3 regions of the Streptomyces sp. NBC_00016 genome follow, and region 1 is predicted to be linked to each of the others. Evidence: riboswitches for the same ligand, from Rfam matches in the RefSeq annotation. Region 1 holds a riboswitch; each other region holds the start of a gene.

The links. A riboswitch is a leader RNA that binds a small molecule or an ion and turns the genes downstream of it on or off. The one in region 1 is predicted to bind cyclic di-AMP.
Region 2: linked by a shared signal. The riboswitch ahead of OG933_RS12305 (M23 family metallopeptidase) and the one ahead of OG933_RS25795 (transglycosylase family protein) in region 1 are both predicted to bind cyclic di-AMP.
Region 3: linked by a shared signal. The riboswitch ahead of OG933_RS23435 (M23 family metallopeptidase) and the one ahead of OG933_RS25795 (transglycosylase family protein) in region 1 are both predicted to bind cyclic di-AMP.

The regions. Positions count from the first base shown of each region.
Region 1 covers NZ_CP108304.1:5,805,420-5,810,601, forward strand. Annotated here, with positions in the region: gene OG933_RS25780 (hypothetical protein) at 1-546, shown strand, start outside; gene OG933_RS25785 (cytochrome P450) at 543-1,838, shown strand; gene OG933_RS25790 (transglycosylase family protein) at 2,044-3,069, shown strand; cyclic di-AMP (ydaO/yuaA leader) riboswitch at 3,275-3,461, shown strand; gene OG933_RS25795 (transglycosylase family protein) at 3,465-4,181, shown strand; gene eno (phosphopyruvate hydratase) at 4,558-5,182, shown strand, end outside.
Region 2 covers NZ_CP108304.1:2,806,447-2,811,628, reverse strand. Annotated here, with positions in the region: gene OG933_RS12315 (pitrilysin family protein) at 1-476, shown strand, start outside; gene OG933_RS12310 (M16 family metallopeptidase) at 473-1,861, shown strand; cyclic di-AMP (ydaO/yuaA leader) riboswitch at 2,064-2,232, shown strand; gene OG933_RS12305 (M23 family metallopeptidase) at 2,247-2,990, shown strand; gene OG933_RS12300 (GntR family transcriptional regulator) at 3,179-3,874, shown strand; gene OG933_RS12295 (HPr family phosphocarrier protein) at 4,101-4,382, opposite strand; gene OG933_RS12290 (GNAT family N-acetyltransferase) at 4,560-5,182, shown strand, end outside.
Region 3 covers NZ_CP108304.1:5,274,577-5,279,758, reverse strand. Annotated here, with positions in the region: gene OG933_RS23440 (aldo/keto reductase) at 57-1,001, opposite strand; gene OG933_RS23435 (M23 family metallopeptidase) at 1,264-2,286, opposite strand; cyclic di-AMP (ydaO/yuaA leader) riboswitch at 2,294-2,462, opposite strand; gene OG933_RS23430 (hypothetical protein) at 2,725-2,865, shown strand; tRNA gene OG933_RS23425 (tRNA-Met) at 2,847-2,920, opposite strand; gene OG933_RS23420 (dihydrofolate reductase family protein) at 2,992-4,119, opposite strand; gene OG933_RS23415 (MarR family transcriptional regulator) at 4,188-4,712, shown strand; gene ribA (GTP cyclohydrolase II) at 4,876-5,182, shown strand, end outside.

The DNA.
Region 1 (5,182 bases):
GCGGTGGCCGACGCCGACATGGCGGCGACACACCGACTGGGGGACCTGCTGCTGGGGCGTGGCGACCTCGGCGAGGCGATGGACCACTACATCAATGCCGAGATGGCGGGATACGCCCCCGTCGCCCGGAGCGCGGCCGTGTCCTTCCTGCTGAGTCACGAGGAGGAAGCCGCCGAGGTACTGCTGGCCCGCGCCGCCGCCGACGGTGACGAGGGGGCCGCGGAGTTGCTGGCCGACCTCCGCAAGCCGCGGCAGAGCCTGGACGACGCCGCGGACTACTTCGCCGGCGACGGCAGGCTGGACGCCACGCACAGGGCCGCCGTGGTGGAGAAGACGGGGGTCCCGGACGAGGCCCGCCAGGGATACGAGCAGGGCCACGCCCAGGGCGACGCCTACGCCGCCTACCGGCTCGCCCTGCTCCTCGAGAAGCAGGACAACCCCGCCGAAGCCCTCCTCTGGTACCGCAAGGCCGCCGACATGGGGCACCCCGCCGCGCGGAAGGCCCTCGCGGAGCGCGGCGAGGACACCGCTACGGTCAGGGAGTGACCGAGCAGCCCGACACAGACAACCCGGACCGCACCGCTCCCGAACTCTTCACCTGGGAGTTCGCGACCGACCCCTACCCCGCCTACGCCTGGCTGCGCGAGCACGCGCCCGTGCACCGCACCGTCCTGCCCAGTGGGGTCGAGGCCTGGCTGGTCACCCGGTACGCCGACGCGAAACAGGCCCTCGCCGACCAGCGGCTCTCCAAGAACCCGGCGCACCACGACGAACCGGCGCACGCCAAGGGCAAGACCGGCATCCCCGGTGAGCGCAAGGCCGAGCTGATGACGCATCTGCTCAACATCGACCCGCCGGACCACACCCGGCTGCGACGGCTCGTCAGCAAGGCCTTCACCCCGCGCCGGGTCGCCGAGTTCGCGCCCCGGGTCCAGGAGCTGACGGATCAGCTCATCGACCGGTTCGCCGCCGAGGGGAAGGCCGACCTCATCCACGATTTCGCCTTCCCTCTCCCCATCTACGCGATCTGCGACCTCCTGGGCGTCCCCCGTGAGGACCAGGACGACTTCCGCGACTGGGCGGGGATGATGATCCGGCACGGCGGGGGCCCGCGGGGCGGTGTCGCGCGGTCGGTGAAGAAGATGCGCGGTTATCTGCTGGAGCTCATCCACCGCAAGCGCGCGGAGCTTCCCGCCGACCCGGCTCCCGGCGAGGACCTCATCTCGGGTCTGATCCGTGCCTCGGACCACGGCGAGCACCTCACCGAGAACGAGGCCGCCGCCATGGCCTTCATCCTGCTGTTCGCGGGCTTCGAGACGACCGTCAATCTCATCGGCAACGGCACCTACGCCCTCCTCACCCACCCCGAGCAGCGCGCACGCCTCCAGCGGTCGCTCACCGAGGACGAAGGCGACCGCGGTCTGCTCGAGACGGGCGTCGAGGAACTCCTGCGCTACGACGGCCCCGTGGAACTCGCCACCTGGCGGTTCGCGACCGAGCCGCTGCGCATCGGCGGCCAGGACATCGCGCCGGGCGACCCCGTGCTCGTGGTGCTGGCGGCCGCCGACCGTGATCCGGCGCGCTTCTCGGACCCCGACACCCTCGATCTGTCCCGCCGTGACAACCAGCACCTCGGCTACGGCCACGGCATCCACTACTGCCTGGGAGCCCCGCTGGCCCGGCTGGAGGGCCAGGCCGCGCTGGCCACCCTGCTCACCCGGCTGCCCGATCTCCGACTGGCCGTGGATCCGGACGAGTTGAGATGGCGTGGCGGGCTCATCATGCGCGGGCTGCGGACTTTGCCGGTCGAGTTCACTCCGGTGCATTCCGGCCCATAAGCGATCCGCGTCTGATCGGATGTCAGCCGGAGTGTGACCGTTCGGCGGAGTAAAGGTGACCAACACTCAAGTCTGTGATCTTCACGTGATCTGCGCGGCATTAACTTGTGACAAGTGATCGTCTGCCGATACGTTCTCTCGTCAGCGCGACGCATCGATTTCACCCGCCGCGCCGGTCAGTGCTGTCCAGAGAAAGGCCCCTCGCATGCTCTCCGGGAACGGTCGTCACCGTCGCCCCCGCCAGGCCCCGGCCCTCCTTGTCGCGGCCGGAGTGACGGGCTCCGCCATCGCCATCCCGCTGCTCGCCGCCTCCGGCGCGAGTGCGGCGGACGGCACGGTGTGGGACAAGGTGGCGCAGTGCGAGACCGGCGGCTCGTGGAGCGCCGACGAGGGTGGTGGCGAGTACGGCGGCCTGAGCCTCACCCAGAAGGACTGGGTGGCGCACGGCGGCCTCGACTACGCGACCAGTCCCGACCTGGCCAGCCGCAGCCAGCAGATCGCCGTCGCGCAGAAGGTGCTCGCGGCCGAGGGGATCGGCGCGTGGGGCACCTGCGGGCTGACCTCCGGGCTCACCCAGGAGAACGGCGCGCTGAACGTGGACACCGGCGTGGCGGACGATTCTTCCGGCTCGTCCGACTCATCTGGTTCTTCCGGATTGTCCGACCTGTCCCGGGGGTTGTCCGGATCCTCGGGCTCCTCGGGTTCCACGGCCGACGAGGACTCCTCGACCGGATCGTCCGACTCGTCCACCGATTCCTCCAGTTCGCCTTCCGCGTCCGCTTCCTCCCCTTCGTCCTCTTCCTCCGCCGCCACGGACGACTCCGGTACGTCCGGTGGTTCCGGCGGCCGGAGCGACGGCTCGACGGGCGACGGCTCGACCACGGCGACCCCGGGTACGGACGAGTCGGACAAATATGTACAGGATGAAGGTTCTTGGAGCCTGGTCGACACCGGCTCCCTCGGCTCGGGCAAGCACCGCGGTGCCACCGCCGACGAGGCCGCGACCAAGAGTGCGACCGACGCCGGCGTGGACGGCACCACCGCCGCCTCCGCCGGGCGGCATGCCGCGGCCACCTATGTCGTCCAGGAGGGCGACTCCCTCGCGTCCATCGCCGACTCCCTTGGCCTCGACGGCGGATGGCGCGCCCTCTACGCCGAGAACAGGGACCTCATCGGTGTCGACCCGAGCAACATCGCCGCCGGTCAGACCCTCGACACAGGGGTGGAATAGGGCGCAAAGCCCAAGAAAAACAGCGGGAGTTCGCGTCACGCTTCGCGCCGAATGTCCGGTTTGGTGAAAGTGTGGGATGAGTCTCAGAAGCCCTGATCGTCTTTGAAATTCCGCCGATCGCGTGTCTACGGTCGAGGCCGCTCGGCAACCCGGGCCCCGGCCGTCGCAACGCCGAATCCTGCCAGCGACGACCCGGGAACAGTCGTCGCGTCAAGCGCCGTAGGCAGGAGCGGGGGACCCAAGGTAAGTGCCGGACCGGTCGGTTGACCGGAACGGCTTGGGGTGAAGCCACACCTCCCACGGAGCAGTGCTCCGACGGGCGAGGAAGTGGCCGGGCAACTCACACGGCCCGAACCCGACAGCTCACCTCGCAGGCGTCGGTGAGGGGATCCACCATGCTGTTTTCCGCCAAGGGCAAGCACCGCCGTCCCTCCAAGGCGACCCGCGTCGCCACGCTCGCCGGCGTCACCGGCGTCGCCATCGCCGCCCCGCTGATGGCGGCCGGCAACGCCTCCGCCGCCACCGCCTCCGAGTGGGACGCGGTCGCCCAGTGCGAGGCCGGCGGCAACTGGTCCATCAACACCGGCAACGGCTACTACGGCGGTCTGCAGTTCTCGGCGTCCACCTGGGCCGCGTACGGCGGCACCGCCTACGCCTCCACCGCCGACCAGGCCTCCAAGTCCCAGCAGATAGCCATCGGCGAGAAGGTCCTCGCCGGTCAGGGCAAGGGTGCCTGGCCGGTCTGCGGCACCGGCCTGTCCGGCGCCGCCTACAACGGCTCGAGCGCCGACTCCTCGAGCTCCGGCTCGTCCAGCTCCTCCGGTTCCTCCGGCTCGTCGAACAGCGGCAGCACCAGCAGCCGCTCGACCGAGGAGCAGAGCGCCTCCCGCTCGACCGACCGCCCGGCCGCCTCCAAGACGGTCACCACCCCGACCGGCAAGAAGGTCAAGAAGGGTGACGGCGAGTACAAGGTCGTCAAGGGCGACACCCTCAGCTCCATCGCCGAGAAGCACAAGGTCAAGGGCGGCTGGGCGAAGCTGTTCGAGCTGAACAAGGACATCGTCACCGACGCCGACCTGATCTACCCGGGCCAGCAGCTCCACCTGAAGTGACACCGCGCCCGATGTGTCACTTCGCCTGAAGTGACACCTGGCCCCCAGAGAAGCCACAGCGCCCTCATATGCGAGGTCGGCACACTGAAGACCTCGTGAGGGTCACCCCCCGTCCCCACGGGCCCCCCGCTCCGGTGCGTGTTCCCCCGTACGCACCGGAGCGGGGTTTCTCTTTGCCCGTTCGTCACTTCCTGTCGGCTTTTCTCGGCCACCCCCTTTGTTCCGGGCGGAAACAATAGGTACCGTCTGTCTGTCCACGGGACGGTCGGTCGGCTGCCGACGGTCCCGGGGCGGTTAGGCTCTAGTCGCAAGGCTCAGCAAGGGCTCATCAAGGCCCCTGGGCCCCGCACAACCAGCGTCACATCCCAAGAAGGAGATGCTCGTGCCGTCCATCGACGTCGTCGTAGCCCGGGAAATCCTGGACTCCCGAGGCAACCCCACGGTCGAGGTCGAGGTCGGCCTCGACGACGGCAGCACGGGTCGTGCCGCCGTTCCGTCCGGCGCCTCCACCGGTGCCTTCGAGGCCATCGAGCTCCGCGACGGTGACCCCAACCGCTACCTCGGCAAGGGTGTCGAGAAGGCCGTCCTCGCCGTCATCGAGCAGATCGGCCCGGAGCTCGTCGGCTACGACGCCACCGAGCAGCGCCTGATCGACCAGGCCATGTTCGACCTGGACGCCACCGACAACAAGGGCTCGCTCGGCGCCAACGCCATCCTCGGCGTCTCGCTCGCCGTCGCGCACGCCGCCTCCGAGGCCAGCGACCTGCCGCTGTTCCGCTACCTGGGCGGCCCCAACGCGCACCTGCTGCCGGTGCCGATGATGAACATCCTGAACGGCGGCTCGCACGCCGACTCCAACGTGGACATCCAGGAGTTCATGATCGCCCCGATCGGCGCGGAGTCCTTCTCCGAGGCCCTGCGCTGGGGTGCCGAGGTCTACCACACCCTCAAGAAGGTGCTGAAGACCAAGGGCCTGTCCACCGGCCTCGGCGACGAGGGCG
Region 2 (5,182 bases), 3.0 Mb from region 1:
TCTACAACCGGCTGGTGCGCCGCGACCGTACGGCCGTCGCGGCCGGCTTCGGCCTGCTGCGGCTCGCCGGAGCACCCTCCCTGGGCTGGCTGGACGTGAAGACGTCCGGTGACGTCGAGGTGCCCGTCATCGAGGCCGCCATCGACGAGGAGCTCGCCCGGTTCGCCGAGGAGGGCCCCACGGCCGAGGAAATGGAGCGCGCTCAGGCGCAGTTGGAGCGCGAGTGGCTGGACCGGCTCAGCACGGTCGCCGGCCGCGCCGACGAACTGTGCCGGTTCGCCGTCCTGTTCGGCGACCCGCAGCTCGCCCTCAACGCCGTCCAGCGCGTGCTGGAGGTGACGCCGGAGGAGGTGCAGGAGATCGCCAAGGCCCGCCTGCGCCCCGACAACCGCGCGGTGCTCGTCTACGAGCCGACCGCCGCCGAAGCCCCCGCCGACCAGGACGAGAACGACGAGAACGAGGAGGCGGCCCGGTGACCGAGCTCGCCACGATGGACTTCCACCCCCAGCCCCGGGCGGGCGAGGCCAAGCCGTGGGCGTTCCCGGCGCCCGAGCGCACCGCGCTGGCCAACGGCCTGACCGTGCTGCACTGCCACCGTCCCGGCCAGCAGGTCGTCGCCGTGGAGATCCTCCTCGACGCACCCCTGGACGCCGAACCGGCCGGCCTCGACGGCGTCGGCACGATCATGGCGCGGGCCTTCTCCGAGGGCACCGACAAGCACTCCGCCGAGGAGTTCGCCGCCGAGCTGGAGCGCTGCGGCGCCACCCTGGACGCGCACGCGGATCACCCCGGCGTCCGGCTGAGCCTCGAAGTGCCGGCCTCGCGCCTGCCCAAGGGCCTCGGTCTGCTCGCCGACGCCCTCAGGGCCCCCGCGTTCGCCGACAGCGAGGTCGAGCGCCTCGTCCGCAACCGCCTGGACGAGATCCCGCACGAGCTGGCCAACCCCTCCCGGCGCGCCGCCAAGGAGCTCTCCAAGGAGCTGTTCCCGGCCACCGCGCGGATGTCGCGGCCGCGCCAGGGCACCGCGGAGACGGTCGAGAAGATCGACTCCGCCGCCGTACGCGCCTTCTACGACAAGCACGTCCGTCCCGCCACGGCCACCGCGGTGGTCGTCGGCGACCTCACCGGTGTCGACCTGGCGGCGCTCCTCGGCGACACCCTGGGTGCCTGGACGGGCTCCTCGGCCGAGCCGCGGCCCGTGCCGCCGGTGACCGCCGACGACGCCGGCCGGGTCGTCATCGTGGACCGTCCGGGCGCCGTCCAGACGCAGTTGCTGATCGGCCGGATCGGCGCCGACCGGCACGACCGTGTGTGGCCCGCGCAGGTGCTCGGCACGTACTGCCTCGGTGGCACCCTCACCTCCCGGCTGGACCGTGTCCTGCGCGAGGAGAAGGGCTACACCTACGGTGTCCGCGCGTTCGGTCAGGTCCTGCGGTCCGCCCCGGACGGCTCGGGCGCCGCGATGCTCGCCATCAGCGGCTCCGTCGACACCCCGAACACCGGCCCCGCTCTGGACGACCTGTGGAAGGTGCTGCGCACCCTCGCCGCCGAGGGGCTGACCGACGCCGAGCGCGACGTCGCCGTGCAGAACCTGGTCGGTGTGGCGCCGCTGAAGTTCGAGACCGCCGCGGCCGTCGCCGGCACGCTGGCGGACCAGGTCGAGCAGCACCTGCCCGACGACTTCCAGGCCACGCTGTACCAGCAGCTCGCCGCGACCGGCACGGTGGAGGCCACCGCGGCGGCCGTGAACGCCTTCCCGGTGGACCGGCTGGTGACCGTCCTCGTCGGTGACGCGGCCCAGATCAAGGAGCCGGTCGAGGCCCTCGGCATCGGCGAGGTGAAGGTCGTGTCCGCGGAGTAGTTCCCGGCAACGGCACGCGCGTGTGGGGGCCCTGGTCGACGAAAGCGTCACCAGGGCCTCCGTATGTCCGAATTGAGGCGGAGGTTGCCCGTCTGCCCTGTGGGATGCGCTACAAAAACCGGGATCCGTTTGAGGATTGAAACCCGCGCCGCTTAGCGTCATCCGGGCTGTTCGTCAGGCAGTGCGCCGCAGCCGCGGCACCGGACAGTCATCGCCGAGTCCCCGTACGGCGCGAGCCAGGGGAGCCGGGGACCCACTTGTGAAGTCCCTGGGGTGAATCGGACGCCCGCGCGTGAACGCGAGGGGGTCCGTAGGAGACCTTCCTGCTCCGAACCCGTCAGCTAACCCGGTAGGCGAGAGGGAAGGAAAGGACACCCCCAACTTCATGGCGTTCACCTGCGCCACCGGGAAGCACCGTCGGCCCAGCCGGATGCAGCGCACCAGCGTCCGCGCGGCGGGCATCGCGGCGCTCACCACCACCGGTGTCATGGCCACCGTCGCTTCCACCCCGGCCTTCGCCGCCGAGCCCACCCCCGAGCAGACCGGGCTGATCCCCGTGGTCACCGCCGGCGAGTCCGTCGTCGAGCAGATCGACGACCAGGTCGCCGTGCAGAAGCACGCGGCCTTCGAGGAGGCCGCCCGGCAGGCCGCAGCCAAGAAGGCCGTGGAGGAGCGCGAGGCACGCGTGCGTGCCGCCCGCGAGGCCGAGCGCAAGCGCCTCAACACCTTCGTCTCGCCGATCACCGGCTCCTACGTGTCGACCAGCTACCAGGCCAGCAGCTCCCTGTGGTCCTCCGGCAGCCACACCGGCATCGACTTCCACGCGGCCAGCGGCACCACCGTGCACGCGGTCGGCCTGGGCACCGTCGTCGAGGCCGGCTGGGGCGGGTCGTACGGCAACCAGATCGTCATCAAGATGAACGACGGGACGTACACCCAGTACGGTCACCTGTCGTCCATCGAGGTGTCGGTGGGCCAGCAGGTCACCCCGGGCCAGCGGATCGCCCTGTCCGGCGCCACCGGCAACGTCACCGGCGCGCATCTGCACTTCGAGGCCCGTACCACCGCGGAGTACGGCTCGGACATCGATCCGGTCGCCTACCTCCGCACGCACGGCGTGAACGTCTGACGACCCACGGCGACAGATCGTCTTGCCCCGGCCCTCCCGGCCGGGGCTTTCGCCGTTTTCGAGGTCCTGCTGTCCAAAAAATATCCCTGGATTCCGGCCCGCCATCGGAAATCCCCGCCCATTGCAATAGAGTCACGGAACACACGTCAATCGTCGACGTTTCACGGGGATTAAGGCGGAGGTCCGTCATGCGTATTCCGGCGCACTCGGTGTGCACGGCCATTCGGGACGACATCGTCGCGGGTGTCTACGAGCGCGGCAGCCGCCTCACCGAGGAACTTCTCGCTCGCCGCTACGGCGTTTCCCGCGTCCCCGTCCGAGAGGCGCTGCGCACGCTGGAGGCCGAGGGTTTCGTCGTCACACGGCGGCACGCGGGCGCGTGCGTCGCGGAGCCGACCGAGCAGGAGGCCGCGGACCTGCTGGAGATGCGCATGCTCCTGGAGCCGCTCGGTGCCTCCCGGGCCGCCCAGCGGCGCACCGAGGCCCATCTGAAGGTGCTGCGCGGCCTCGTCCGGCTGGGCCAGGAGCGGGCCAGGCGGGGCAACAGCGAGGATCTGCGCTCTCTGGGGGGCTGGTTCCACGAGACGCTCGCCCAGTCCTCCGGGAGCCAGGCCCTGACGTCGATGCTCACCCAGCTGCGCCACAAGATCGCCTGGATGTACGCGGTGGAGGCCCCGGCCAACCCCGTGGAGTCCTGGGCGGAGCACGGCGCCATCGTGGACGCGGTGGCGCGCGGCGACGGCGAGCGTGCGCGGGCGATCACGGCGCTGCACACCGAGCGCGCGACGGGCGCGCACCGGCTGCGCTTTTCCGGCGGCCCCGAGCGCGCAGACCGTGTGAGGACTTCGCAACCTCCCGTAAACATGACGGGTCTGCGGCATTAACACGAGGGCCGTATACAAAGAGGGGATAATTCGCGGGGGATTATTTCTGCTGCCCGTAAAGGGAAATACGAAGGGCTCGCCCGATAATTCGGACGAGCCCTTCGGGGTTTAGCGGGACGACACCTTTGGGGCGACGAACACCGCCACCGTCAATTGAGCACCCCCGAGGGCGCGCAACCACCTCCGCGAGTGCGGCGGCGGCTCAGGCGCAAAGGGGGCTGCGCGCTCAGACGGTCTCGGGGAGCTCCTCGAGCCCCTCGGCGACCAGCTTCGCCAGACGGTCGAGGGCGACGTCGGCGCCGTCGGCCTCGGAGGCGAGGACGATCTCCTCGCCGCCCTGGGCGCCCAGGCCGAGAACGGCCAGCATGGAGGCCGCGTTGACGGGGTTGCCGTCGGCCTTGGCGATCGTCACCGGGATACCTGCGGCCGTGGCGGCCCGGACGAAGATGGAAGCGGGGCGGGCGTGAAGGCCCTCGGCCCAGCCGACGTTGACGCGGCGCTCAGCCATGTGATGCTGCCCTTCAGTGTTCAGGTTGTCTAGACCAGTGTTCCACACGTGAAGCGTGTGAGGGAGGGGTCGTGTGTCCCCTCCCGACGTGGTCGTCGGATCGCGGCCTCGATCCGACGAACGTCCTCCACAGACTGCCTCGCGCCGTTGTCGTACGCGAGCCGTACTCTGGGCCCCATGCAGAGCGCGTCGGACCGGCACGAGTACCCCGCCCACTGGGAGGCCGACGTGGTGCTGCGCGACGGCGGCACCGCGCGCATCCGCCCCATCACCGTCGATGACGCCGAGCGTCTGGTCAGCTTCTACGAGCAGGTTTCGGACGAGTCGAAGTACTACCGCTTCTTCGCGCCCTACCCGCGCCTGTCCGACAAGGACGTCCACCGCTTCACGCACCACGACTTTGTGGACCGGGTGGGACTCGCGGCCACGGTCGGCGGCGAGTTCATCGCCACCGTACGCTATGACCGCATTGGTGCCGACGGCATGGCCGCCTCGGCCCCGGCCGACGAGGCCGAGGTCGCGTTCCTCGTGCAGGACGCCCACCAGGGCAGGGGCGTCGCCTCCGCGTTGCTCGAGCACATCGCGGCCGTGGCGCGCGAGCGTGACATCCGCCGCTTCGCGGCCGAGGTGCTCCCCGCCAACAACAAGATGATCAAGGTGTTCACGGACGCCGGTTACACCCAGAAGCGCAGCTTCGAGGACGGCGTCGTACGCCTGGAGTTCGGCCTCGAACCCACCGAGCGCTCCGTCGCCGTGCAGCGCGCGCGGGAACAGCGCGCCGAGGCGCACTCCGTGGGGCG
Region 3 (5,182 bases), 530 kb from region 1:
GTCGGGCCGGGGCAGGTCGGGCCGGGGCAGGTCGGGCCGGGGCCCGGGTCGGGTCATCAGGCCGAGGCGCGGGTCAGCCGGGTGATCTCCTCCGCCGTCAGTTCCAACTGCGCCACCCCCAGCAGCGCCGGCAGCTGCTCGACCGTCCGCGCGGAGGCGATCGGCGCGGCCACCGTGGGCTGCGCGGCGAGCCACGCCAGGGCGACCGTGGGGATCTCGGTGTCGTGGGCCTGGGCGATCTCGTCCAGGGCGGTGAGGACGTTGCGGCCCCGCTCCGTGTCGAGGTGCTTGGCGGCGCCGGCCGCGCGGGCGCTCTGCACGGTCGTACCGGGCCGGTACTTGCCGGTGAGGAAACCGGCGGCCAGGGCGAAGTACGGGACGGCGGCGAGGCCGAAGCGGGCGGCGAGGTCCTGCAGTCCGCCCTCGTAGGTGTCGCGGGAGACCAGGTTGTAGTGGGGCTGGAGGGCGACGTACCGGGCCAGGCCCTCACGGTCGGAGAACTCCAGGGACTCCTGGAGACGCTCGGGCGTGATGTTGGAGGCGGCGATGTGCCGCACCTTGCCCGCCCGCACCAGCTCGTCGAGCGCGCCGACGATCTCCTCGACGGGCACCTCGGGCTTGTCGAAGTGCGTGTAGTAGAGGTCGATGTGGTCGGTGCCCAGGCGGCGGAGCGAGGCGTCGGCGGCGGCCTTGATGTTGTCGGCGGACAGGCCGGGGAACTCGGGATGCTGGCTCACCTTGGTGGCGATCACGACGTCGTCGCGGTTGCCCCGGGCCTGCACCCACCTGCCGATGATGGTCTCGGACTCACCACCGCTGTTGCCGTCGATCCACGCCGTGTAGGAGTCGGCGGTGTCGACGAAGTTGCCGCCCGCGGCCGCGTAGGCGTCGAGTACGGCGAAGGAGGCCGTCTCGTCGGCGGTCCAGCCGAAGACGTTGCCGCCGAGGGAGAGCGGGAATACCTCGAGGTCGGAGGAGCCGAGCTTGCGAAGAGAAGTCATGCTTCGTGTCAACGGGCGCCGACGGCCCGCCCATTCCGGGCGTGACGCGAAGAACATGTGAACAGCACGTATGACCGGCGCCTGTGACCGGCGCCTGTGACCGGAACAGACCGGCAGCCCCGACGCGGAGGGCGTCAGGGCTGCCGGGTGGATCAGGATGACCGTACGAACCGGCTCACGGGGTCCGAAGGAACGGTTCGGGATTCCCGGCGGGCCGGCTCGGGGGCTCTGAAGGGACGACTCAGGGCTCCGGAGGGACGACTCAGGGGTTGAGGCCCTTGTCGCGCAGCCAGGCCGCCGGGTCGATGCCTTCGGCGCTGCCGCCCGGGTGGACCTCGAGGTGGAGGTGGGCCCCGGTGACGTTCCCGGTCGCGCCCACCCGGCCGATCACATCACCGGTGGCGACCTTCTGGCCGACACTGACGCTGATCGACGACTGGTGGCAGAACCACAGCTCGGTGCCGTCGTCCAGGGTCAGGATGGTGCGGTAGCCGTAGGAACCGGCCCAGCCGGCCTCGGTGATGGTGCCGCTGTGGACGGCCTTGATGAGCGTGCCCGTCGGCGCGGCGAAGTCGAGACCCGTGTGGTAGCCGGAGGACCAGAGCGAACCGGCCTGACCGAAGGTCGAGGTGATGGTGTACGAGGAGGTCGGCAGCGTGTACTGCTTGGCCAGCTCGGCCAGGCGCGCGGCCTCGGCCTTGGCGGCTGCCTCCTCGGCGGCCTTCTTCTTCGCGGCGGCGGCCTTGGCCTCCGCCTCCTTCTCGGCCTTGGCGGCGGCGTCGGACTCGGCCTTGGCGGCTGCGGCGAGGGCCTTGACCTCGACCTGGGACTGCTGCGACTCGGCCTGCGCCATGATCCGGCTGCGCAGCGCCTCGCCGGCGTCGGCGGTGCTCTCCTCGGTGTCCACGGCGGCTTCGGAGCCGAAGCTGGCGAGGGCCGGCGCGGCTTCCGGGACGGGCTCTTCGTCGGAGATGAGCGAGCCCACGTTGGGCAGGTCCGGCATCGAGATGGAGACCGGGGCCTTGCCGGTGTTGGCGCTGGCCATGCCACCCGCGCTGACGGCGGCTATGACGCCGACACCGAGAACGGTGGAGCTGCGGGCGAATCCGCCGCCCCGCTGCTTGGCGACGCGGTGCTTGCCGCGTACCGGGCGAGTGGACTCCGCGGTGGGGTTCCACTCCTCCCAAGGTCCCTCGTCGGGGCGGTAGCCGCCGTAGCCGAAGGTCTCGGTGGACCGCTGGCTGGGCGCGTACGGGGCCTCGGGGGCAGGCGGGTTGGACGCCACGCGGGCGCACTCCTTTCCTTCCGTCGCCTACCGGGTTAGCTGACGGGTTCGGAGCGGGAAGGTCTCCTACGCGCGTATACCGATCGTGGACTCTGCGAGTTCACGACGGCTTCCGCGTGATTCACCCCATGGTGGTGGTTCCCCGGTTCCCTTGCGGGATTCGGCACGTGCCGCACGGAGCCGACTCTGGTGCCGGCTGGGACGACCGCGCTGCGTTATCGAACGTTAATAGACCCGGGGGTGGGTTTCCAAGCTGTTCCTCTTGATCAACAACATTTCTGGCCTGGACTTTTGGGCTACCAGCGGTGAAAAACGGGCGAGTTGACCACGCCTCGACATGCCCCGGAAACGCTTCATCAGTCACGGAAGTTTTGATGGTGACTCAGTCGTTATGCGCAGGGCGGTCGACCGGTCACCAAGAGTGAGGAACAGATCGGAGTGGTCGACGCAGTTGAAGCAGTCGACGCAGTCGAAGTGGTCGAAGTGGTCGAAGTGGTCGAAGTGGTCGACGAAACACCGAAGGCCGGAACCCTTTCGGATTCCGGCCTTCGGTTTATCAGTAGCGGGGACAGGATTTGAACCTGCGACCTCTGGGTTATGAGCCCAGCGAGCTACCGAGCTGCTCCACCCCGCGGCGATGAACACAACTGTACGCCATCAGCGGGGCGGAAAGCACATCGGTTGATCCGCGGGGCCCCGGTGGCCTCAGAGGAGGTGGCGGTTCGGCTCCTTCGCCCGCTCCTCGTACTCCGGGAGCACGAGGACGTCGACACCCTGGGCCGTCAGCAGGCCGGTTCCGTCCGCCTCGGTGACGAAGGTGTCCGGCTCGCGCCAGGCCGTGACCACCCTGCGCACCCCCGCGTCGAGGATGAGGCGGGCGCACGGGGCCGGGCGGGAGGAGCGGCGGGCGCACGGTTCGAGGCTGCTGTAGACGGTGGCGGTGGGCAGCCGGGGGTCGGCGGGGTCGAGCTTCGCGAGGGCGGCCTCCTCGGCGTGCACGACCGGGTCGCCGGCCTCGCGGGAGTGGCCGCGCGCCAGTTCCGTGCCGTCGGCGGCCACGATCACCGCGCCCACGCTGAAGGCGGTCTCCGACGGCGGGCAGTCGGCGGCGAGGGCGCAGGCGAGGGCGAGCCAGTGCCGGTCGGCCGCGGCGGGCAGCGGTCCGGCACCGGGGGCGGTGGGCTCGTAGCGGTTCAGGACGACGTCCTCGATGCGCCGGGTCTCCACCAGACGCAGGCGTCCGCCCTGGTAGCCGCCCGGTCCGAACAGGCGGGGCGCGGCCGGGTCACCCACGAAGAGCGGGGCGAGGACGAGCTGGAGTTCGTCGGCGAGGCCCTGCCGGAGCAGCTGGGTGTGGATCGTTCCGCCGCCCTCGACCATGAGGCGCCGCACGCCGCGCACGTCGTGGAGGTGTTCGAGGAGGCGGCGCCAGTCCAGTTCGGGGCCGAGCGGGACGGCGTCCGCGGCGATGCCCAGCGCGTGGACCCGCTCGGCGCCCTTCTCCGTCGTGTACACGATCTTCTCGCCGCCCGTGTGCCAGAAGTTCGCCGCCGGGTCGAGGTCCCCTGAGCCGCTGACGGTGACCTTGAGGGGGTACGGCGGCAGCCCGGCGGCCTCGCGGGCGGCGCGGCGCTCGGGGGAGTTCACCAGGAGCCGGGGGTTGTCGGCGCGGATCGTGCCGGCGCCGATGAGGATGGCGTCGACGGAGGCCCGCACCTCGTCGACGCGGTCGAAGTCGGCGCGGCTGGAGAGGAGCAGGCGCTCGGGCGTGGTGTCGTCCAGATAGCCGTCGAGGGAGACGGCGGCGGACAGCAGGACGTACGGGTACGGCATCGGCGCGGCTCTCCCTGGGATGACGGGCAGGGCTTGGTTCAAGTTTGAAACAAACTTACACTGGGGGCATGACGACTCGCTGGCTCACCCCCGAGGAGCAACGCGCCTGGCGCGCGTACGTTGCCGGCTACCTCCTCCTCGAGGACGCGATCGACCGGCAGCTCCAGCAGGAGGCCGGCATGCCCCACCTGTACTACTCCATCCTCGCCAACCTCTCCGACATCCCGGAGCGGCGGCTGCGGATGACCGACCTCGCGGAGCGGCTGAAGATCACCCGCAGTCGGCTGACCTACGCGGTCTCCCGGCTGGAGAAGGACGGGCTGGTGCGGCGCGAGGACTGCCAGTGGGACAAGCGCGGCAGCGTCGCGGTCCTGACGGACGAGGGCATCACGGTGCTGGAGAACGTGGCGCCGGGCCATGTCGAGACGGTCCGCGCGGCCCTGTTCGACCGGCTCACCCCCGAGCAGGTGGGCCAGCTGGAGGAGATCTTCACGCAGGTCGCACGCGGGTTCCAGGAGAACGACGGCGGCGAGACGGCACCGGAGGACCTCCCGTGGCGCCGCCGCTCGTCGCCCTGCTCCGGCACCCCGTGACCGCCTGACCGCGGACTCGTGAGAGGCGTGAGGGGCGCCACAAACCAGTTGCTTCAAATTTAAAGCATGGGATAGGGTCACGACTCGTTGGATCTGCTTCAAATCTGAAGCACAGGGCGGCCCAGTGCCGCCTTGCCACCGTCCTCCGGACCCGGGAGACCGCATGCCCGACACCCCCGCCGCCACCCCGCGCGCCCGCGTCCGGGTACCGCTGCGCTTCCCCGACGGCTACTCCGTCGACGCCGAACTGGTCACCTTCCACGGCCTCGTCGACGGCCAGGAGCACGTCGCCGTCGTCCTCGGCGAGCCGGCGCCCGGCGCCACCCCCCTGGTCCGGCTGCACTCCGAGTGCCTGACCGGTGATGTCTTCGGCTCGGCCCGCTGCGACTGCGGGCCGCAACTGCGCGAGGCGGTCGAGCGCATAGCCGGGACCGGCGGTGTCCTGCTCTACCTCCGTCAGGAGGGCCGCG